DNA from 3 places in the Sphaerisporangium sp. NPDC051017 genome. Region 3 is predicted to be linked to each of the others. Evidence: riboswitches for the same ligand, from Rfam matches in the RefSeq annotation. Region 3 holds a riboswitch; each other region holds the start of a gene.
What was found. A riboswitch is a leader RNA that binds a small molecule or an ion and turns the genes downstream of it on or off. The one in region 3 is predicted to bind cobalamin.
Positions count from the first base shown of each region.

Region 1: another riboswitch for cobalamin. It lies ahead of AB0M95_RS03670 (ribonucleoside-diphosphate reductase subunit alpha); the one in region 3 lies ahead of cobN (cobaltochelatase subunit CobN).
Region 2: another riboswitch for cobalamin. It lies ahead of AB0M95_RS39725 (ABC transporter substrate-binding protein); the one in region 3 lies ahead of cobN (cobaltochelatase subunit CobN).

Region 1 covers NZ_JBFBCI010000002.1:234,945-242,650, forward strand. Annotated here, with positions in the region: gene AB0M95_RS03670 (ribonucleoside-diphosphate reductase subunit alpha) at 1-1,442, opposite strand, end outside; cobalamin riboswitch at 1,553-1,754, opposite strand; gene AB0M95_RS03675 (tripartite tricarboxylate transporter substrate-binding protein) at 1,886-2,848, opposite strand; gene AB0M95_RS03680 (hypothetical protein) at 3,065-4,258, shown strand; gene AB0M95_RS03685 (hypothetical protein) at 4,264-4,704, shown strand; gene AB0M95_RS03690 (polyprenyl synthetase family protein) at 4,701-5,249, shown strand; gene AB0M95_RS03695 (response regulator transcription factor) at 5,216-5,887, opposite strand; gene AB0M95_RS03700 (histidine kinase) at 6,009-7,319, opposite strand; gene AB0M95_RS03705 (pirin family protein) at 7,464-7,706, opposite strand, start outside.
Region 2 covers NZ_JBFBCI010000107.1:1,985-9,690, reverse strand. Annotated here, with positions in the region: gene AB0M95_RS39745 (nitrate- and nitrite sensing domain-containing protein) at 1-1,177, opposite strand, end outside; gene AB0M95_RS39740 (prenyltransferase/squalene oxidase repeat-containing protein) at 1,422-3,020, opposite strand; gene AB0M95_RS39735 (terpene synthase family protein) at 3,017-3,889, opposite strand; gene AB0M95_RS39730 (cytochrome P450) at 3,886-5,220, opposite strand; cobalamin riboswitch at 5,693-5,827, shown strand; gene AB0M95_RS39725 (ABC transporter substrate-binding protein) at 5,895-6,854, shown strand; gene AB0M95_RS39720 (iron ABC transporter permease) at 7,010-7,706, shown strand, end outside.
Region 3 covers NZ_JBFBCI010000021.1:50,313-58,018, forward strand. Annotated here, with positions in the region: gene AB0M95_RS18775 (cation diffusion facilitator family transporter) at 1-707, shown strand, start outside; gene AB0M95_RS18780 (transglutaminase-like domain-containing protein) at 864-1,769, shown strand; gene cobN (cobaltochelatase subunit CobN) at 1,860-5,510, opposite strand; cobalamin riboswitch at 5,572-5,702, opposite strand; gene cobG (precorrin-3B synthase) at 5,833-7,296, shown strand; gene AB0M95_RS18795 (cobalt-precorrin-5B (C(1))-methyltransferase) at 7,361-7,706, opposite strand, start outside.

The DNA.
Region 1 (7,706 bases), on a different contig from region 3:
TCCGGCGAGTCGAACGGCAGCCGCAGCGCGAAGAACACGTCGGCCAGGCCCATCACCCCGAGCCCGATCGGCCGCCAGCGCTTGTTCGCCGCCTCGGCCTCCGGCGTCGGGTAGAAGCCGCGGTCGATGGACCTGTCGAGGAACCGCACGGCCGTCGCCACCGTGGCGCGCAGCCGCTCCCAGTCGAGCCCGTCCTCCACCAGGTGGGCGGCGAGGTTGACCGAGCCGAGGTTGCACACGGCGGTCTCGGCGTCGCTGGTCACCTCCAGGATCTCGGTGCACAGGTTGGACAGGTGGATGACGTTCCCGGGCAGCGCCGTCTGGTTGGAGGCGCGGTTGGAGGCGTCCTTGAAGGTCATCCAGCCGTTGCCCGTCTGGGCCAGCGTGCGCATCATGCGCCCGTACAGGGCCCTGGCGGGGACCTTCCGGACGTACCGCCCGGCGGCCTCGGCCTCGCGGTAGGCGGCGTCGAACGCCTCGCCCCACAGGTCGGTCAGCTCCGGGACCTCCTTGGGGTCGAACAGCGACCACTCGCCGTCCGCCTCGACCCGGCGCATGAACTCGTCCGGGATCCAGTTGGCCAGGTTCAGGTTGTGGGTGCGGCGGGCCTCCTCGCCGGTGTTGTCGCGCAGTTCGAGGAACTCCTCGACGTCGGCGTGCCACGGTTCGAGGTAGACGCAGGCCGCGCCCTTGCGCCGCCCGCCCTGGTTGACGGCGGCGACGCTCGCGTCCAGCGTGCGCAGCCACGGGACGATGCCGTTGGAGTGCCCGTTGGTGCCCCGGATCAGCGAGCCGCGCGAGCGGATCCGCGTCCAGGCGATGCCGATGCCCCCGGCGTACTTCGACAGGCGCGCCACCTGGCCGTACCGCTCGTAGATCGCGTCCAGCTCGTCGCGCGGCGAGTCCAGCAGGAAGCACGACGAGAGCTGCGGGCGGCGGGTGCCGGAGTTGAACAGCGTCGGCGAGCTCGGCATGTACGACAGCGTGGAGATCAGCCGGTACAGCTCGCCGGCCTCGGCGACGGTGTCCGCCAGGCCGCAGGCCACGCGCAGGAAGAAGTGCTGCGGGCGCTCCAGCACGCCCCGGGTCACGGGGTGGCGCAGCAGGTAGCGGTCGTAGACGGTGCGCAGCCCGAAGTACTCGAAACGGTCGTCGCCGCCGGCGTCCACCAGCCCGTCCAGCACGGCCGCGTTGTCCCGGACGAAGTCCGCCAGGCGGTCCTGGACCAGCCCCGCCGCGTGCGTGGCCGCGACCGACTCGGAGAACGACCGCACGCCGTGCGCGGCGGCCTCATCGGCGATCTCCTCGGCGAGCAGCCGCGCGGCGACGCGGGAGTTGGCGGGGTCGGCGATGACCCGGGCGGCGGCCTCCTCGATGGCGAGCCGCCTGTGCTCGCTCCCCGCCTCCGGCCGGTACACCGGCCGCGAATCCGTCACCGTCACGTGCTGTCTCCTTCGTGCGCTCGGATCACCCCGGAGGAAGGCACGGCGGAGCACGACCGGGCACCCGTGAGCGGGCATGCCGGTCTCCCCGTCCGGCGGCCCTCCCTCGGGGCCTGGACGACGTCACCGGCAGGTCTTCGGACTCGCGGGCGCACCTCACACGCCTACTGGCCGTCGCTTCCCAGGCCGCGGGCGGCCCAGTGCTGATGTGACGGCGGTCGTTCCCGCTCACCGCTGCGGGGCAGTCCCGGATTCGCACCGGATTCCCTCTTGCCTCGCCCCGAGGAGCGAACCAGCGACGAGCATGGATCCTACATCTAGTGTCCGGCCCCGCAACAACCCCTATAGGTTGTGTCGCTCCCATGCACCCAGCGTGACCATCCACCCCCATCCGGGACGTGGAGACGACCGATCGAGCCGACGGGTCACGGCGCGTCGTGGCGCTACACGCGGACGCCGAGGGCGCCGAGGGCGCGGCCGAGGCGGGCGGACTCCACGCCCAGCCATTGGCGGAACTCGTCGCCGTCGAGGTACAGCGGGGTCCAGCCGTTGCGTACGCAGATCGCCTGCCAGCGTGGCGAGTCCGCGACGCCGCGGCACATCAGGGCCAGCGCCGCCCTGTCGGCCTCGGCGAGGTCGCCGGATCCCAGCAGGCCCCGCCAGTTCGCGCAGTACAGGTGGACGTCGGACTCCAGCAGCGTCGGGGCCTCGACGCCGGGCAGGCGGTCGGGCGAGGACACCGCGAGCACCCGCAGCTCCCCCGACCGCACGCGCGGCCGCACCGCCGCGTGCCCGGAGATCGCGACCGGGGCGCGTCCGGCCGCCAGCGCGGCGACGGCCTGCTCGCAGGTCGGATAGGCCGCGTACCGGACCAGGCGCGGGTCGACGCCGAGGCTCTGGGCCAGCATGCCGAGCAGGACGTGGTCGACCCCGCCCGTGTTCCTGCCCGCGACGGCGAGCCGGGACGGGTCGCGCCGCAGCGCGTCGGCGAACGCGCCGAACGTCGTCAGGCGCGAGGCCGCCGGGACGACCAGGAGCTCCCACTCGCCGCAGAGGCGGGCCAGCGGGGTGGTGCCGGCGAAGGCGGTGGCCTGGCGGACGTCCCGCACCGTCCCGACCAGCTCGGGCTCGGCCATCAGCATCATGCCGGGTTGCCGGGCGCGGGTGAACTCGGCCAGCGCCGACTCGAGCGGCCGGTTGACGACCCGCACCGCTCCGGCCAGCGACTCGCGCTCGGCCACTCCTTTGAGTGACCGGGCGATCATGTCCGTCTCGCCTCCCGCCGGCCCGGGCACCACCATCGAGACCGTGGCGGCGGCGAGCCTGCGGGGGTCGGTGGCGCTCCCGCATCCGGTGGCCATTGCGACAAGCCCCGCCCCGAGCGCGAGCACCTGGCGACGACGCATGGTTCACGCCCTTTCCCCCGATATCACCTAAATGCCCAGCTCATCGCCCCCGCACACGGCCCTCACCCCCCTCCACGGACCGGCGGGACCGCCTTCGGCGAAGGCTCGATCCCCCGTGCGGGGGATGGGGTTCCCGATGTGGGGGGAGTCGCCGGGGGCGGGCCGGGCGGGAGCGTGGGGGTGCGCTCAATTCGTATCCCCGCGAAGGAGATCATCGTGTCGACGTCCCAGCAACCGGCGAGTTCGTCGTCGTCGCCCGTCTCGCCCGCCGCTCCGGAGCGCCCTCCGGAGCCTCCCTCACGGACGTCCCCGGGATCGTCCCCCGAAACGGGCTCCGGGACGCCGACCGGAGGAACACGGCGGGGAATCGGGGCCGCCGTCTGGGGCGGTTACGCGGCCGCCGTCTGGGCCGCCGTCTACGGGATCGTGGCCCTCAACTGGACGATTTCCGGCAAAGGCTTCCCCTTCGGACCCGACGCGTTCACCAGATCGTCACCCCTGTTAAGGGAGGTCTCCCCGCAGGCGGGGGCGCCCGTCTTCGCCGCGGTCCTGCTCGTGACCACGGTGGCGCTCCTGGCCATGGCCGGACGGCACGCGGTGATGCCGGGACGCGCCCTGCGGGTCTCACTGCTCGCCTTCGGCTGGACCGTGACGGCCGTCCTGCTGGTCGGCGTGCCGACCGTGGACGTGCTGGCGCTCACCGGCTACGCGCCGATGCTCATCCTCGGCGCCCCGTTCGGATGGCCCTCGGACGTCGACTACTCCCGGGTGCTCGACTGGTCGCTGCTGAACCAGTTCTGGTCCCTGGCGGGCGGATTCCTGCTCGCGTTCGCGGTGCTGTCCTGGCAGCGGCGCAGCCGTGGCGCGTGCTCCCGATGCGGCCGGGACGACGACCACCGGCCCGGGGACGGGCTCCGCGTCCTTGCGTGGAGCCGCCGGGCGACGATCACCGCCGTGGTGATCCCCCTCCTGTACGCCGCGAGCCGCTTCGCCTGGGCCGTGCACATCCCGCTGGGCATCGACGACGCGATGCTGCGCTTTCTGTGGGACTCGGGGGCCGTCTGGGCGGGTTTGGGGCTCGCGAGCTTCGCCACGGTCGGCGCGATCCTCACCCTGGGGCTGGTACGGCGCTGGGGCGAGGTCTTCCCCCGCTGGGTGGTCGGCCTCGCGGGCCGCCGCGTGCCGGTCAAGCTGGCGGTGATCCCGGCGGCGTACGTGGTCCCCATCGTGATCACGGGCGGCATCGGCATCATGACCTCGCCGGAGCTCGTGAACATGACGGGCTACAGCCCCGTCCTCATCGCCACGCACCTGCTCTGGCCGCTGTGGGGCGTCGCCCTCGCCGTCGCGACGTACGCCTACTACCTGCGACGCCGCGGCGCCTGCCGGACCTGCGGACGCGAGGGATGACCGCCATGCGAACGGACCCCGGCCCCCTCGCCCTGGAACCGGGCGGCGTCTCGCGACGGACGGGCGGCACCGGCGACGACCTGGCCGTGTGGACGCGGCGCGCCCTGGCCGAGGTGGAAGATCTGCTGGCCTCGGCCCTGCACAGCCCCGGAGACCCCTTCCTGACCTCCGTCGCCACGCACCTGCTCGGCGCGGGCGGCAAGCGGCTTCGCCCGAGAATCGCCCTGCTCGCCGCGACGTTCGGCGACCCGGACCGGCCCGGAGTGATCCGCGCGGCGCCCGCCTCGTCAGCGGGCAGATCCGCGAAATCGCCGGCGCGCAGGACGCCGCCGGCCCGAACCAGCACACGCGAGGCGGCGTCCCGAAGCCGGACTCCACCGTGCGAGACAGCGGTCCGGGGGGACGTCGCGGCGTGGGGCACGGGGACCCTGAGCGGTACCACATGAGTGTCATCGCCGACAAGACCGCCGCGCTGTTCGCGCTGGCCGCGCGGCTCGGGGCGCACGCCGCGGGGGCGCGCCCCGAGCTCCGCGACGCGCTGGGCGAGTTCGCGGAGGCGTACGGCATCGCCTTCCAGTTGTGCGACGACGTGCTCGACATCGCCGAGCCGTCCTCGCGCGCGGGCAAACCGGCGGGCGCGGACCTGCGGCAGGGCGTTCCGACGCTGCCGATGCTGCGGGCCCTGCGGGGGCGGGGCCGCGGACCGGCGCGGCTGCGCAGGCTGGTGGCCCGGGGGCCGATCACGGACGCGAACCGCCTGGCCGCCGTGACCCGCCTGCTGCGGGACTCCTCCGGCCTCGCCCAGGCCCGTGCCGAGGTCGAGCGGTACGCGGACCGGGCCCGCCGCGCCCTCGGCGCCCTGCCGGACTCCCCCGCGCGCGCCGCCCTCGACGGCATGTGCGACGAGCTCGTGTCCCGCGCGTCCGGCCGTCCGGCCTCCGAGGCGGGCTCTCGGGCTCACCCCTCGGGGCTGACGAAGCCGGACTCGTAGGCGGCGATCACGGCCTGCGTGCGGTCGCGGACGGCGAGTTTGGTGAGGATGTTCCCGACATGGGTCTTGACGGTCTCGGCCCCGACCACCAGGTGGGCGGCGATCTCGGCGTTGGACAGGCCTGTCGCCATGAGCCGCAGGACGTCCTCCTCCCGGTCGGTGAGCCGGGCGCGGCGCAGCCGGTCGGCGGCCGGGCCCGTGGCCGCGGGCCCTCGCCCGTGGGAGCCGGCCAGGCGGCGGATCGCGGCGGGGAACACCAGGGACTCGCCCCGTGCCACCACCCGCACGGCCTGTACGACCTCCGCCGGGCGGGCGCGCTTCAGCAGGAAACCGTTCGCGCCCGCCCGCAACGCCTCGTACACGTGGTCGTCGTTCTCGAACGTGGTGACGACGAGCACCTTCGGGGGCGCGGCGGAGGCGGCCAGCAGGCGGCGCGTCGCCTCGATGCCGTCGATGGCGGGCATCCGCACGTCCATGAGCAGGACGTCGGGCCGGGAGCGCGCCACCATCGCCATCACCTCGGCGCCGTCGGCCGCCTCGCCCACGACCTCCAGATCGGGCTGCGCGTCGACGATGACGCGCAGCCCGACCCGGATCAGCTCCTCGTCGTCGACGATGGCCACGCGGATCGCCGTCACACCGCCCTCCCTGCCGCGCCGACGGGCGAGATCACCGTCACACCACCTTCCGAAGCGGGCAAGGCCCGGACGCCCGGCAGCCGGAGCAAGGCATCGGGAACCGGACGGAAAGCGGGCGGATTCATCGGGGCGGCTCCACCGGGAGGCGTACCGACACCTTCCACTGCCCGCCGTCCGGCCCGGCGGTCATGGAGCCGCCCAGGATCGTCACCCGCTCCCTCATCCCCGCGAGCCCCCGCCCGCCCTCGCGGGCCGCGGGGACGCCGGTCACGGGGTTGGTCACCTCGATGGCGAGCGCGCGGGCGTCGGCGGCGACGCGCAACGCCACGGGGACCGGCCCGGCGTGCCGCAGTACGTTGGTGAGGCTCTCCTGGATGATGCGGTACCCCTCGCGCGACACGGAGGCGGGCAGATCGTCCACCGGCCCCTCGACCTGGGCGCGCACGTCGACGCCGGTGCCGCGCGAGTGCTCGACGAGACGGCGCAGCCCGCCCAGCCGGTGCTCGGGCGCGCGATCCGCGGACGAGCCGTCCCCCGGACGGGGGCCGACGCCGGTGGTCCCCGGCAGGGCGTCGCCGTCGCCGGCGGGGTCGCGTTCGCGCAGCATGCCGAGCACGCGGTCCAGGTCCTCCGCCGCGGCGCGGCCGGTCTCCTCGATGGCGGCGAGCGCGCGGCCGGCGAACTCCGGGTCGGTGCGCAGCAGCTCGCGCGCGGCGGCGGCCTGTAACGTCGTCACCGTCAGCGCGTGGCCGATGGAGTCGTGAAGCTCGCGGGCCAGGCGGTTGCGCTCGGCCAGCCTGGCGGCGCGCGCCTCCAGCGCGGCGATCCGCTCGGCGGAGGACGGGCCGAGCAGCACCGGCGCCATCACCGCCGCGAGGCCGCCGAGCCCGGCGACGGCGTAGAGCACACCGACCAGCATGAGGACGCCGAGCAGCCCGAGCCACGGGCCGTCCTGCCGGCCCAGCGGCCCGAGCCGCAGCCCGTCGAGCGCACCGCTCACGACGCCCAGCGACTCGACGGCGAACGCCAGCCCCATCACCAGCGGGATGAGCAGCAGCAACCCGACCAGTCCCCCGGCGGCCAGGTGGACGGCGAACCACAGGGCCGCCCGCAGGCGGGTCTCGCGCGCCGCCCTGCCGGGCTCGGCCGTCACCGGCGGGTCGGGAAGGGCCACGCCGAGCAGCGAGCGGGCCGCCGCGATCTCCAGGGCGCGGGTGCCGCGCAGGAACGGCGGCACCAGGCCGATCACTGCCACCAGGGCGAGCACGAGCACGAGCAGCCCGTACGGTTCGCCGGGGACGGCGAACATGCCGGCGAAGGCCACGCCGAGCAGGATGTACGGCAGGAGCAGGACCGCGCCGAGCAGCAGGTGGACGGCGCGCCGGTAGGTCGTTCCGCTGACGAGCGGGGCGACCAGGGCACGAATCCACACGCCCTCCATTCTCCCAGACCACCCCACCCCGGCCATGCCGTAGCGCGGCCAGGGCCGCCGAGCGGCTGACGAGTCAGACGCGCAGGACCAGGTCTCGCCGTGGGCGCGGGACGTGGGCGACCGTCACGGGCGGCCGAGGGTTCGTCAGCGGTGGCGGGGGCGGGGCTTCAGGCGCGTGCCGGGCAGAGCCGGGGCGGGCAGCGGCGCGCCGTCGAAGCCCTCGACGGTGCCGAACGCGCCGCCCTCCGCCCATTCCTTGCGGAACCGCTCGATCTCCTCGTGGGTGCGGCCGACGAAGTTCCACCACATGACGAGCTGTTCCTCGAACGGCTCGCCGCCGAGCAACAGCACCCGGCTCGCCGGCCCCGCGGCGACGGCCAGCTCCGT
Region 2 (7,706 bases), on a different contig from region 3:
CCTGCACGGTGTTGAACGCCTGGCCCACCTGGCCGATCGCGTCGTTGCCCGTGGCGAGCGGCGGCGCCTCCTCGGCGACGTTGACGTCCTCCCCGTGGCCTAGCCGTTCGACCACGTTGGGCAGCTTGCGGCCCGCCAGCTCCAGGGCGGCGGCGCGCAGCTCCTCCAGGCGCTGTACGAGGGCGCGGGCCGTGGTGATGGCCAGGATGATCGAGGCGATGACGGCGATGAGCCCGAGCCCGCCGGCCAGCGCCAGCCGGACGACGACGCCGGTGGCGATCGGCCGGGCGCGTTCGACGAGCTTCGCGCCTCCGGTGGTGAGCACTTTCTCGACCTGCCCCTGGACCGCGCCGGTGGCCGACTTCCAGCGCGCGCCGTCCACGGGGGCGAGCTGGGGCCGGGGCGTGATCATCAGCTGGTTCTCGAGGCGGCGCAGGCGGTTGTACGGCTCGCTCTTGGTCATCTGCTCGAAGGCCGCGCGGTCGGACGTGGGCAGCTCGGCGGCGACCTTGGAGAACAGGAACCGCTGGGTGCCGACGAGCTGGGCGAACTGTGCCCGCTCGCTCTCGCCGGGGCCGCCCGCGGCCAGGGATCCGGCGATCAGGGCGTCCTCCTGCGCGAGGAGTTCGCCGGCGCGGCTGAGCTCGATGAACGTGCGCGTGTCCTTGGCGAAGTCGGCGTCGTCCAGCGTGGCCATCGAGTCGTAGACGCGGAAGAGCGCGTCTACGATCCCGGTGATCGCGACGGAGGCGCGCCCGCGGTCGATCAGGCCCTCGTCCACCTGCTCGCGCATCGGGCCGAGGGCCCGCAGCTCCTGGGTCGCCTCGTCGATGCGCCGCCTGAGGGTCTCACTGGCCGCGTCCTGGACGGACGTGCTCGTGGCCTGCCTGCGGAAGTCGGCGCTCGCGTCGTCGGTCCTGGTCCGCTGCGCGTTCAGGGCGATGCGCTGCTGGCTGGAGCCGGGGGCGCCCAGCAGGACGAGCGTGAGCCTGCGCTCCTGCTGCAGTTCGACCCTCAGCCGCTCGCCGGGGTCGGCGATGCCGGAGTTCAGGGTGGCGACCCACAGGACGTTGAAGCCCTCACGCAGGGTGACCCAGGCCGCGAACCCCCACAGGGCGACCAGCGACAGCAGGAGCGCCGTGACCTTGGTCCGAATACGCGAATTACGGAAGCGCATAAGTCCATCCCTGGCGAGCGTCAGGAAGCTCATATCACGGTTCGCGGCGCATAAAGCTCAGGTCACGCTATCGTGCCCTATTGCGCCACATCGCATGGCAATGAGGCATTCCACCGCATCGCACTGGGGAACCCTAGCACGATGGCAAATGGTTCTCCGACTGTTCTGTGTCACTTTTGTAAACATGTCGGGTTGGCTGTCGGGTTATGTGATTCGGTATCACGTTTGTCGGCTGATGTGCCCTCTAGTGCTCCAACGTCGTGACGCTCCGTGCCAGGTGGAGCGCCCCCATGACCACGGCCCGGACGATCGCCACCGGCAGGTACAGGTCCTTGTCCACCCACATCGGCGGGTCCTCGACCCGCCCGGCGGACCGCAGAAGGTACTCCTGCCCCCGCTCGATCGCGGCCGACAGACGCCGGCTCCTGGCGCTCCCCGTCGTACCGCCCCCGGCCAGCAGGAGCTGGTACAACGCGTACGCCGTCTCCTCGGGCGTGCCGTCCCACAGCCCCCAGGAACCGTCCGGGCGCTGGGACGACAGCACCCAGTCCGCCGCCAGCCGCACCGGCCGGCGCGACGCGGCGCCGCCGAACTCGCCGAGCGCCAGCGCGCAGCACGCCGTGGCGTAGTACGGCGAGACGTGCCAGCGGTCCGTCCAGCTCCCGTCCGCCCGCTGCCGCGCGCACAGCCAGGCCGCCAGCCGCCGGACGGCCTCCGCGTAGCGCGGGCGCGCGTCGGGGCGGGCCGCCGTGAACTGGCCGAACGCGTCCAGCACGTGGGCGTTCACCGTCGTCGAGTGCCCGTCCTCGCCGAGCCACGTGCTGAAGTGCGTGCCGGTGTGGTACGCCCAGAGGCTGCCGGGCTCGCGCGGGGCGCCGAGCAGCGCCAGCGCGTACAGCGCCACCGACGTCGTGTCGGCGTCGGCGGGCAGCCCCGGCCCCGCCGCCACCCCGTCGGGGTCGATCCGCTCGCCGAGGCTCGCCACAAGCTCGACCGGCACGTCCACAGGGATGCCGGCGCGCAGCAGCCAGCTCACCACCCACCCGCGCTCGAACACCGTGATCGGGACCGCGCACGGCACCGGGCCGCCCGACAGCCGCACGACGGCCTCCAGGTGCTCGTGCGCCAGCGGCGCCGACCGTCCGGGGCCGCCGGGCTCGCCCAGCCAGGCGGCCGTGGCGGCCGGGGACGCGCCCACCGTCCCCTCGGGGGTCACCACGACGGCGGGGGCCCGCACGGCGGCCTCGCCCGCGACCTCCAGGGCGTGCATCAGCTTCACCGGCAGGGGAGCGCCCTGCCGCAGGCGCTCGCGGACGAGCCGCACCCGCGCGTCGTCCATGTCCTCGGGGAAGGGCAGGAGCGGGCAGGACTCCCACGCCCCGGGCACGGAGGAGCCGGCGAGGGCGCGGACGAGCCGGTTGACCGAGGTGACCAGTGCGGGGACGACGAGCTCGATCGCGGGCATGTCCGGCAGCGGCGCGCCGAAGCCCCGCCGCGCCCGGAGCCCGAGCGCGCGCAGGGCGCGTCCGGCGGCCTCCGCCACGGCCGGGGAGCAGGCGGGGGAGGTCCGGACGAGCTCGCCGAGCAGCGCGTCCGCCGCGCTCAGCGTGGGGACGAGCGCGTAGTCCTCGTGCGGGCCCCACAGGCCGTCCGGGCGCTGGGTGCCCACGAGGAACGCGATCCGCTCGGCGTGCCCGGTCAGCCACGGGGCCAGGGCCGCCAGCCGCCCCGTCTCGTACACCGAGGGCGAGGCGTCACCCCACGGGCGCGTCATGAGCCCGGACACCAGGGTTCGGGCCTCGGCGGCGACGTCGGCGGTCAGCGCGTCACCGTGAATGCTCATAAGTCGCCCCAGTAGTCGGCGAGCCGGTAGAAGCCCGCGCAGAAGTCCATCTGACGTTCGAGGTAGCCGGCGATCAGGGGGTCGCCGTCCCGCAGGGGCTCGATCAGCTCCCTGGCCCGGGCCGCCAGCGCGGCGAGGCGCCGGTCCACCTCCTCGCGGGGCGCACCGAGCAGCAGGGCGTTCAGGTCGCCCCACTCCACGTCCCGCCGGTAGGTCCCGAGGTCGTTCAGCAGGCGGATCACCCGTTGCACGGCCGCAGCCGCCTCCCGCACCGCCGCGATGGCGCCGGACGGCGCGCCGGTGTGGATCAGATGGGAGACGAAGACGAAGGTGAAGCCCAGGTTGTCGGCGTTGCCGAGGTACTGCTCCAGTGAGGGGACCGTGCCCGCGTCGCGCCACTCCCGCTCCAGGCGCATCGCCGCCAGCATGACCCGCAGTTCCTCGCGCCAGACGTGCCCGAGCGCGGGGAAGGCGGGGGCGGCGGACAGGTCCCGCCGGAGGTCGGCCAGGAACCGCGCCAGGTCGTCGCCGGGGGCCGGGTCCGCGCCGTCGGCGGCGGCCAGGCACCGGCGGGCGATGTCGTCCACCTCGGGCGCCGAGGCCGCGACGTAGTCCACCTGCCAGTCGAGCCCGAACGCCCACAGGGTGGCCTTGTTGGCCACCGAGAGCCGTTCGGCGGTGAACCACGGGCCGCTGAACGCCATGGCCAGGGACAACGTGCTGGTCAGCGCGTCGTCGAACGGCTTGGCCGAGAACAGGCCAGGGTAGGCCTCGAGCCATTCGCGCATCTGCCGCTGGGAGCTTCCGGCGACCGCGCAGATCAGCCCGGACTCCGTGGCGCCCGGCCACTCGCGGGCGGGAGCCGTCATCGCGGGCCCTGCCCGGCGCAGTTCACGGGAAGCAGCCGGAGTCCCACCGTGCCGCGCGGGCGCAGCAGCGCCGTCGCCGCGGGCGCGGGGGTACGGCCGCCGAGCGCCGCCGGGCGGAACCGGCTCAGGATGGCGGCCATGATCAGCGGGGCGTCCATGTAGAACAGGTGCTTGCCGACGCACTGGTGCGCGCCGCCGCCGAAGGGGAAGTACGCGTACCGGTGCCGCCGCTCGCCGCGGTCGGGGGAGAACCGCTCGGGGTCGAACTCCAGCGGCCGGTCCCACACCTCTTCGAGCCGGTGGGTGACGTACGGGCTGATCAGCACCATCGACCCGGCCTTCAGGCGCGTTCCGCCGAGGGTCTCGCTCCGCACGACCGTGCGGGGCAGCAGCCAGCCGGAGGGGTAGAGGCGCATGACCTCCTGCAGCACCATCTTGGTGTAGCGCAGCTCGGGCACGTGCGCGGGCAGGGCGGGGCCGGTGCCGACCACGCGGTCGATCTCGGCGTACACCTTCGCGGCCACCTCGGGGTGGGCTTCCAGGAGCGGCCAGGTCCAGGTGAGCGTCGACGCCGTCGTCACCGACGCCGCCGCGTAGATGCTGACGAGGTCGTCGCGGACACGCCGGTCGTCGCGCGGCGTGCCGTCCGCCTCCTGGGCGCGGCACAGCGCCGAGACGACGTCGGAGCCGTCGGCCGCCTCCCGCCGGACCTCGCGGATCAACGGGAAGATGATCTCGTCGATGGTCGAGACCGCGGTCTTGAACGCCCGGTCTCCGGGCAACGGCACCCGGTACGGCATGAACGGCAGGAGCAGCCGGGTGAAGACCGCCGCGTCGGCCGTGTGGTAGGCGGAGGTGAGGCGCTCGCCGTCCCGCAGGGAGATCCGGTCGCCGAACAGCACGCGCACGACGCTCTGGTTGACGATGGCGCCCATCGTGCGGGCGGCGTCCATCGGTTCCTTCGAGCGGGCGCGCGCCTCCAGTTCCTCGATCCGCGCGTCGACGGTGGCGGCGATCGTCCCGGCGAGCGCGGCGACGTACTTCGGCGTGAACAGCGGCTGGAGGATCCTCCTGCTGGCCTCCCAGCCGGGGCCGTCCCCGAGGATGCTGTCGCCGAGCAGGCGGCCGAGCGGCTGCCAGAACATGCCCTGGCGGCTGTAGTTGGTCCAGTTGTCGCGCATGACGTGCTGGACGTGGTCGGGGTGGGTCACCAGGTAGGGCCGCAGCACGCCCAGGTTCAGCCGGACGATTCGCCCGCCGGCCTGCCTGCCCAGCGCGGCCAGGCCGTTCGCGGGGTCGCGCACGATCGCCGGCGCCACCCGTGCCAGCATGGTCCGTTTCCCGGTACGGGCAGCGTTGATTTCAACCGGCATTCCGACGTTCTCCACCCTTTCAACGACCCAGAGGCGCACCGCTACGAGGGGTTCCTCGTCTCGCCGGGAGCTCTACGTCGAACACCGGGTGCCGCAGAAGCCGCAAACTTCCCAAGCGGCTACTCTTACGGCAAAGTGACACATGATCGAGTTGATATCACGATCTTCTGACCTGGAGCAAGATTTTCGGTCAAAGGTCCGGCCGGCTACGGCAGGTTGTACTGTCCGGATATCCGCCGTCATGCGGCTCGTGACCGGTACGCCCTGGGCTGGGCTAGTCTCGCCGCCAGTGTCGGCACACGTCGGGGAGCCGAGCGTGGAACCAGCGTCGGTGGGTCTGATCGGAGCCGGTCCCTGAAGGGCGCCCTGAACCGCCGAGCGGAGCGAGGCCATGGGCACAGCGCCCTGAACCCGACGCGTTGGAGGCGGCAATAAACCCAGTTGATACGGTTTCCAGTGACGCGCGGCGTGGAGCGAAGCCGGTGTGAGTCCGGCGCTGTCCCGCAACTGTGAGATCCTCCCGGATCGAGCCAGGTCGCCTCCTGCCGCGCCGACGTCGTCAACCCTCGTGGAAAAGGGTGATCCGTCCCACATCACGGGTCCCTTGTTTCCCGGCAACAGGAGGAACCCACGTGAGGCCCGTACGCACGGCCTTGGCGGGCGCGTTGCTGGGTGCGCTGACGCTGGCCGGATGCGGCCAGCCGACCGGCACCGCAGAGACCACCGCCACCCCCGCCCCCGCCACATCCCCCGGCGAAACCGCGCAGGCCGCGGGCTTCCCGGTGACCGTCCAGGCCGGCAACGGCCCGGTGACGATCGCCAAGAAGCCAACGAAGATCATCTCTCTGTCGGCCAGCCATACGGAGACCCTGTTCGCGATCGGCGCGGGCCCTCAGGTCCTCGCCGTCGACGACCAGTCGAACTACCCTCCGGAGGCGCCCAAGACCGACCTGTCGGGGTTCAAGCCCAACGCCGAGGCGATCATCGCCAAGCAGCCCGACCTGGTCATTGTGTCCAACGACATCGACGGCGTCGTCGCCGCGCTCACCAAGGTCGGCGTCCCGGTGCTGCTGGAGCCCGCAGCCACCAAGCTGGACGAGGCCTACGACGAGGTCACCGACCTCGGGGCGGCCACCGGCAACGCAGAGAAGGCCGGCCAGGTCGCCGCGGACATGAAGCGACGGATCGACGCGTTCGCCGCCGCCGCGCCCAAGGGCAAGAACCTGACCTACCTCCACGAGCTGGACAGCACGCCGTACTCCGTGACCTCCAGCACGTTCCTCGGCCAGATCTACGGCCTGTTCGGGCTGACCAACATCGCGGACAAGGCGCCCGACACGGCCGGCGGCTACCCCAAGCTGTCCAGCGAGTTCGTGGTCAAGGCCGACCCCGACCTGATCTTCCTGGCCGACATCAAGTGCTGCGGCCAGTCCAAGGAGACCCTCGCCAAGCGGCCGGGCTGGGCCGGGCTCTCGGCGATCAAGAACGACCGGGTGATCCCCCTGGACGACGACATCGCCTCCCGCTGGGGGCCGCGCGTCGTCGACCTCGTCGAAATGGTGGGCGAGGCCGTCGGGAAGGCCTCCGGCTGAAACCCGCGACGGTTTCCACCGAGCCCCCGCCCGAGTCCCCGGCGCCCATCGCGGCCCCGGGGGCTTCGGCGCGGTCGCGGACGGCCGCCCTCACGGTCGCGCTCGCCGTGCTGGCCGTCTGCGTGCTGCTCGGGCTGGTGATCGGCGCGGTCGGCATGCCGCTGAAGGGCGTGGCGCTCGAACTGCTCGACCGGCTGCCCTTCGTCACGGTCGACTCCGGGCTGTCGCCGGTCGAGAAGGGGCTGCTCGTCCAGTTGCGCCTGCCCCGCGTGGTGCTGGCGGCGATCGTCGGCGGCCTGCTGGCGATGTCCGGCGCCGGCTACCAGGGCGTGTTCCGCAACCCGCTCGCCGACCCCTACCTGCTCGGCGCGGCCGCGGGCGCAGGCTTCACCGCCACCCTGATGATCGTGCTGATCCAGGTGGACGGTCTGGTGCCGCTCGCGGCGTTCGGCGGGGCGATCGGCGGGGTGCTGCTGGCGTACGCGCTCGGCAGTACGGCGGGACGCGGTGGCGGTACGGCCACGCTCGTCCTGGCCGGGGTCGCGGTGTCGTCGTTCCTCGCCGCGCTCCAGGCGTTCGTGCAGCAGATCCGCGTCGAGCAGTTGCAGAAGATCTACTCGTGGATCCTCGGCGGCATCGGCGGCGACTGGTCTCAGGTGTGGCTGGTCGCGCCGTACGCCGTGGTGTCGTCGGTGGTCCTGCTGGCCCACGGGCGGCTGCTGGACGTGCTGTCGGTGGGGGACGACGAGGCGGTCGGCCTCGGCGTCGACGCCCGGCGGGTCAGGCTCGTCGTCCTGTGCGCCGCCTCCCTGGCCACGGCGTCGGCGGTCGCGGTCAGCGGGCTCATCGGGT
Region 3 (7,706 bases):
CCGCGCAGATCAACGGCATCACGCTGCTGCTACTGAGCGCCTATTTCGTGTACGAGGGCATCGTCAGGCTCGTCGCGCCGCCGCGCGTCGAGGGCGCGTACGTCGTCTTCACGGGCCTGGCCGGCATCGCCGTGAACGTGGCCGCGACGCTGCTGCTGAGCCGGGCGAACCGCTCCAGCCTCAACGTCGAGGGCGCCTTCCAGCACATCCTCAACGACCTGTACGCGTTCATCGCCACCACCGTCGCGGGCCTGGTGATCTGGACGACCGGCTGGGCGCGGGCCGACGCCGTCGCCGCCCTGGTGGTCGCCGCGCTGATGCTGAAGGCGGGCTGGGGGCTGGTGCGCGAGTCGGGACGGGTCTTCATGGAGGCCGCTCCGGCGGGGATGAACCCGGCCGAGATCGGCAGGAAGGCGGCGGCGCTGGAGCACGTCGTGGAGGTCCACGACCTGCACATCTGGGAGGTCACCTCCGGCTACGCCGCGCTGTCGGCGCACATCCTGGTCGAGCCGGGGGCCGACTGCCACGGCGTGCGGGTGGCCGCCGAGCGGCTGGTCCACGACCAGTACGGCATCGGCCACACGACGCTCCAGGTGGACCACGCGACGCCCGAACTGCTCACCATCGGCCGCGACCGCGCGCACTGCGCCGACCCCCACGGGCCCACGCACCACGGCGGCTTCACCACGCCGGCGGACGGCACCTGACGTACTGCGTGACCGTCAGCGGAAATGGCGGGTGGAACCGACCCGCCATGTTGGCGGATTTCTCCTTCCACGATGAAAATAGTGGACATTTACTATTAATTTCCGTCAAGCTTATGCGGGTCCAGTGCGGCGTACCCCGGCGAGGAAAGGCGGACCATGACCGACGCACGCCACCCGTTAGAAGCGGATGAACCCGCCTTTTATCTCACGCACAGCGTTTTCAGCGACCCCGGCGACCTGACCAGGCTGGACGGAATCCCCACCGCGCCCGCCGAACTGGCGCGGCTGGTCCGCGACCTTCTCGTGAACCGGGAAGAATGCCCGCTTTTCGGCTTCACGCTGCCGGAACACCGCAAGAACGAGGCCGAGACGCGCTACGTCTCCGCGATCCTGCGGATCGTCACCGAAATGGACGACCGGCCGCTCACGGTCGCCCGCGCGCCCGGAAAACGGTTCGCCGGAACGTGCCGCGACTTCGCGCTCGTCCTGTGCTCCCTGCTGCGCAGCACCGGCACGCCCGCGCGCATCCGCTGCGGATTCGCGACGTATTTCATCCCCGGGCGCAACGAGGACCACTGGGTCACCGAATACTGGGATCGCGACAAGGGCTGGACGCTGATCGACGCCCAGCTCCCCACGCCGCGGATCATGGAGGAGTTCAAGATCTCCTTCGACCCGATGGACGTGCCGCGCGACCGCTTCCTGGTCGCGGGCGACGCCTGGCGGGCCTGCCGCCAGGAGGGAGCCGACCCCGCGACGTTCGGCGTGTCGCTCATCGACGTGAGCGGTCTCGACTTCGTCCAGGGCAACGTCGTGCGCGACCTGGCGGCGCTGAACAAGGTCGAGGTCCTGCCCTGGGACGGCTGGAACCTGTCCGAGCGGGTCCACCTCGACGAGACCGACGCCCGGCTACTCGACGACGTGGCCGAGGCCGAGAGCCGTGGCGGGCCGTTCTCGCGCCTGCGGCACCTGTTCCTCGGCAACCCGGGCCTGCGCACGCCACGGACGATCACCTCCTACACCACCTACTCGGGCATCCGGACCGTCGACATCGGCGTGTGAACCGGGAGGCGCCGCCTCACCCGCGCAGGCGCGCGTTCCAGGGATGATCGCCGCAGTAGGCCAGGGCCGCAGGACGCTCGGCGGGTCGTCTCAGGCAGAGTCGGGGCCGGCCTCGATGTCGCCCTCCACCTTGAGGTAGACCTCCTGGAGGTCGCGCAGGACGTCCGGATCGGGGTGCTCCCACATGCCCCGCGACGCCGCCTCCAGCAGCCGTTCGGCGATGCCGTGCAGGGCCCACGGGTTGGACTCGGCGAGGAAACGCCGGTTCTCCGGGTCCAGCACGTACGTCGCCGCGAGCTTGTCGTACATCCAGTCGGCGACCACGCCCGTCGTCGCGTCGTACCCGAACAGGTAGTCGACCGTGGCCGCGAGCTCGAACGCCCCCTTGTACCCGTGCCGCCGCATCGCCGCCACCCAGCGCGGGTTGACCACGCGGGCGCGGAACACCCGGGAGGTCTCCTCCGAGAGGGTGCGGGTGCGCACGGCGTCCGGGCGGGTGCTGTCGCCGACGTACGCGGCCGGCGCGCGGCCGGTCAGCGCGCGGACGGTGGCGATCATGCCGCCGTGGTACTGGAAGTAGTCGTCGGAGTCGGCGATGTCGTGCTCGCGCGTGTCGACGTTCTTGGCCGCCACCGCGATGCGCCGGTAGGCCGCCTCCATGTCCCCGCGCGCCGGCACGCCGTCCATGTCCCTGCCGTACGCGAACCCGCCCCACAGGGCGTACACCTCGGCCAGGTCGGCGTCGTCGCGCCAGTTGCGGCTGTCGATCAGCGGCAGCAGCCCCGCGCCGTACGCGCCCGGGCGCGAGCCGAAGACGCGGGTGGTGGCCCGCCGCTCGTCCCCGTGATCCCGCGTGTCGGCGAGGACGTGCGCGCGGACGTAGTTCTCGTCCTCCGGCTCGTCCAGGGACGCGACCAGGCGGACGGCGTCGTCCAGCATCACCACGACATGCGGGAACGCGTCGCGGAAGAACCCGCTGATGCGGACGGTGACGTCCACCCGGGGGCGGCCCAGCTCGGCCGGGCTCATCGGTTCCAGTCCGGTCACCCGCCGCGACGCCTCGTCCCACACCGGGCGGACGCCGAGCAGCGCCAGCACCTCGGCCACGTCGTCGCCCGCCGTGCGCATGGCGCTGGTGCCCCAGATCGACAGGCCGACCGAACGGGGCCACTCACCGGTGTCGGCGCGGTAGCGGGCGAGCAGCGAGTCGGCCATGGCCTGCCCCGTCTCCCAGGCGAGCCGGCTCGGCACCGCCTTCGGGTCCACCGAGTAGAAGTTCCGCCCGGTCGGCAGCACGTTGATCAGCCCGCGCAGCGGCGACCCGCTGGGCCCCGCCGGCACGTACCCCCCGTCCAGGGCGTGCAGCACGGCGTCGATCTCGTCGGACGTCCGCGCCAGCCGGGGCACGACCTCCGTCGCCGCGAACTCCAGAACCCGCACCACCTGGCCCGCGTCCCCGGCCGAGCCGTCCAGGACGGCCGCGCACACCTCGGCCGCCGCGCCCGGATCCCAGGCGCGCTCCTCCATGCCCTCGACCAGGGCCTCCGCCAGCGCCTCGGCCTCGTCCACGCCCGCGCGGCCGGCGGTGCCGTCCTCGGACAGGCCGAGCGCCTCCCGCAGGCCGGGAAGCGCGACGTTGCCCGCCCACATCTGCCGGGCGCGCAGCATGGCCAGCACGAGATCCACCCGGACGCGGCCCTGCGGCGCCTCGCCGAGGACGTGCAGCCCGTCGCGGATCTGCACGTCCTTCACCTCGCACAGCCAGCCGTCGACGTGCAGCAGGAAGTCGTCGAACTCCGCGTCGTGCGGACGGTCGGCCACCCCGAGGTCGTGGTCCAGCCGCGCGGCCTGGATCAGCGTCCAGATCTGGGCGCGGATCGCGGGCAGCTTCGCCGGATCCATCGCCGCGATCGAGGCGTGCTCGTCCAGGAGCTGCTCCAGCCGCGCCATGTCGCCGTAGCTGTCCGCGCGGGCCATCGGAGGCACGAGGTGGTCGACCAGGGTGGCGTGCGCGCGCCGCTTGGCCTGCGTTCCCTCGCCCGGGTCGTTGACCAGGAACGGGTAGACGAGCGGCAGGTCGCCGAGCGCCGCGTCCGTGCCGCAGGACGCCGACATCCCCGCCGACTTGCCCGGCAGCCACTCCAGGTTGCCGTGCTTGCCGACGTGGACGACCGCGTGCGCGCCGAAGCCGTCCGCCAGCCAGCGGTACGCGGCCAGGTAGTGGTGGCTCGGCGGCAGGTCGGGGTCGTGGTAGATCGCGATCGGGTTCTCGCCGAACCCGCGCGGCGGCTGCACCATGACCACGAGGTTCCCGGCGCGCAGCGCGGCCAGCACGATCTCGCCGTCCGGGTCGCGGGAGCGGTCGACGAACAACTCGCCCGGCGGCGGGCCCCAGTGGCGCTCCATGCCTTCCCGCAGGTCCCCGGGCAGGGTGGCGTACCACTCGCGGTAGCGGGCGGCGGAGATGCGGACCGGGTTGCCCTCCAGCTGCTCCTCGGTCAGCCAGTCCTGGTCCTGGCCACCGGCGGCGATGAGCGCGTGGATCAGCGCGTCGCCGTCCTGCGCAGCTACGCCCGGAATCTCCCCATCTGCACCTGTATCACCGATGTCGTACCCCCGGTCGCGCATTGCCGCCAGCAGGCGCACCACGCTCGCGGGCGTGTCGAGGCCCACGGCGTTGCCGATGCGGGCGTGCTTGGTGGGATACGCCGACAGCATCACGGCGATCCGCCGGTCGGCGGGCGGCACGTGCCGCAGCGCCGCGTGCCGGACCGCGATGCCCGCGACCCGCGCCGCGCGCTCGGGGTCCGCCACGTACACCGGGAGCCCGTCGGCGTCGACCTCCTTGAACGAGAACGGGACCGTGATGATGCGCCCGTCGAACTCCGGGATCGCCACCTGCGAGGCCGCGTCCAGAGGAGACAGCCCGTCGTCGCTGCCCTCCCACGTCTCGCGGTCCCCCGTGAGGCACAGGCCCTGCAGGATCGGCACGTCCAGCCGTGCCAACGCGCCCACGTCCCACGCCTCGTCGTCGCCGCCCGCCGACGCCGTGGCGGGACGGGTGCCGCCCGCGGCCAGCACCGTGACGACCAGCGCGTCCACCTGGCCGAGCACGTCCAGGAGCGCGGGTTCGGCCGTGCGCAGCGACGCGCAGTACACCGGCAACGCCCGGCCGCCCGCGTCCTCGATGGCGTCGCACAGCACCTGGACGAACCGGGTGTTCCCCGCCACGTGGTGCGCGCGGTAGTACAACACCCCGACGACGGGCCGCACGGCCACCCCGGCCTCCACGGGCCGGGCGTCCGGACGGTCCAGGATGCCCCAGTTCGGGGTCTGCGCGGGCGGCGCGAAGCCGTGGCCGGTCAGCAGGACCGTGTCGGACAGGAAGCGGTGCAGCTCGGCCAGGTTCGCCGACCCCCCGTGGGCGAGGTACGCGTGCGCCTCGGCGCACACCCCGCCCGGGACGGTGGACAGCTCCATCAACTCGGCGTCCGGAGCCTGCTCACCACCCAGCACGACCACCGGCAGCGGGCCCGCCAGTACGGCGTCCAGCCCTTCCTCCCAGACCCGCCGCCCGCCGAGCAGACGGACGACGACCAGCCCGGCGTCCTCCAGCAGGGCGGGAACGTCGGCGGCGGCGAGCCTCGCGGGGTTGCCCAGACGGTACGGCAGGCCGCTCGCGCGTGCGCTGAGCAGGTCGGTGTCGGAGGTCGACAGCAGCAGAACAGGGAGAACTGGCAGATCGCGCACGGCACGTCCTCACTCGGGATCCGCGCCCCGGGTAGTAGGTCCACACGGCCTGGAGTCTCCTGGCTCCCGGATCGACGCTCACCCCGGCCTTCCCGCCCGTTGCCGGGCCGTGGCCTGCGGTGGGGTTGACTCCCCGGTGACAGTGGCGGGACCGCGCCGGAATCACACCGGCTTCCTCCGTATTGCCGTCGCCTCTATGAGACCACGCCCCCCGCCGGAATGCGACCCCGCCCACCCCGTCCACGCCGGGTGCGAGGAGCCGGCCCGGAGGACCGCGGCGGTTCACGACGGATGGCGGGTTACGATCCTCGACATGGCAGATGCGGAGTTCGGGGAGCGGTCCCGGGCGGACGCCTGCCCCGGGGCGTTGCAGACGCATCCGGCGGCGGACGGAGCCGTCGCCCGGGTCCGGGTGCCCGGGGGGCTGCTCACCGGGGAGCGGCTCGCGGAACTCGGCGCGGCCTGCGCGGCGCTCGGTTCGGGGGTCGTCGAGCTGACCTCACGGGCTAACGTGCAGGTGCGCGGGCTGGACGGGCCGGGCGCGGAGCTGTTCGCCGAAAGGATGGCCGCCATCGGGCTTCTGCCGTCGGCCACGCACGAACGCGTCCGCAACATCCTGGCGTCCCCCTTGGCCGGGCTGGACGGTCGCGGGCTGATCGAGGTGGCGCCGCTGGTCCGCGAGCTGGACGAGGCCCTCGTCTCGCACCCGGCCCTGGCGGACCTGCCCGGCCGGTTCCTGTTCGCCGTGGACGACGGACGGGGCGACGTCGCGCTCCCCGCCGCAGACGTCGCCTACCTTCCCCTTCCCGCCGTGCACCTCCCCCGTCCGGCCACCGAAAGCACACGGCCACCCGCCGCGGACGTCCGGGGGGCGTTGCTGCTGGCCGGGCGGGACACGGGGCTGCGCGCCGCGCCCTCCGACGTCGTCCCCCTGATGATCGCAGCGGGCGAGGCGTTCCTGGCCGAACGCGCCGCCCAGGGTTCGGCCGCGTGGCGCGTCGCCGAGCTGGCCGACGGCCCCGCGAACATCACCGCCCGTGTGTCCGCACGGGCGCCGGGAGCCGGCCACATGTCCGGCCCCGGATCGGCGGACGGGCCCCCGTCACCGCCCGTCCAGGAGCAGTCCGGACGGCCGTCCGGGGGACTCGGCGGCAGCCGGCCCGCCTCGTCCATCGGCCTGGGCGATCGGCCCGCGCCCCGGCTTGGGCCCCTCGCCCAGACCGACGGACGGGTGGCACTCGTCGTCATGCCGCCGCTCGGACGGTTGACGGCCGCGCAGGCGTCCGTGCTGGCCGAGGCGGCGCGGGCGGGCACGGGTGAGGTACGGCTCACTCCATGGCGGAGCGTGATCGTCCCGGGTATGAGGACGGAAACCGCCGAATCGTGGCTCGCGAGGCTGGGCGAGGCCGGTCTGGTCACCGACCCGGCCTCTCCGTGGACCGGGGTCACGTCCTGCACGGGACGTCCGGGCTGCGCCAAGTCCCTGGCCGACGTCCAGGCGGACGCCACCCACGCGACCGGCCGGTCCGGCACCGGGCGCGCGACGGTTCAGGCGGCCACGGCGGACGTCAACGGCGAGACCCCGGGACGGAGGTTGCCCGTGCACTGGGCGGGGTGCGAGCGTCAGTGCGGGCGCCCCGGAGGGCCGGCCGTGCTCGTGGTCGCGACCGGGGACGGCTACCGCGTCGAATCCGGCGGCGAAAGCATGCGCCACCTGGGCATCGCGGAGACCGCGGCCGCAGTGGCGACGGCCAGGGCCGCACACCATGCCCACTGAGCCCACTGAGCCCACCACTGAGCCCACTGAGCCCGGTGAGCCCGGTGAGCCCGCTGAGCGCCGCTCACCCCGCGCGGCCGACGATGGTGCCCGCGCGGTCGATGACGACGACGTCGACCTCGACGGGGGCGCCGCGCAGCACTCCGAGGGCGGTGGTGCGGGCTCCGGCGGCGACAAGGTCTCCGAGCGGCAGTCCCGCCTCCTGGCAGATGGTGAGCGCCTGGAGGGCGGTGTTCGCGCGCAGGACGCGTGCGGCGAGGTCCTCGTCCCCGCCCGCGTCGCGCACCATCGCGGCGAGGGCGTCCGTACTGACCTGGGAGCGGCCCGAGTGCAGGTCGAGATGCCCGTCGGCGAGCTTGGACAGCTTGCCGATGCCGCCGGCCACCGTAAGCCGGGGCACGGGATGCCGC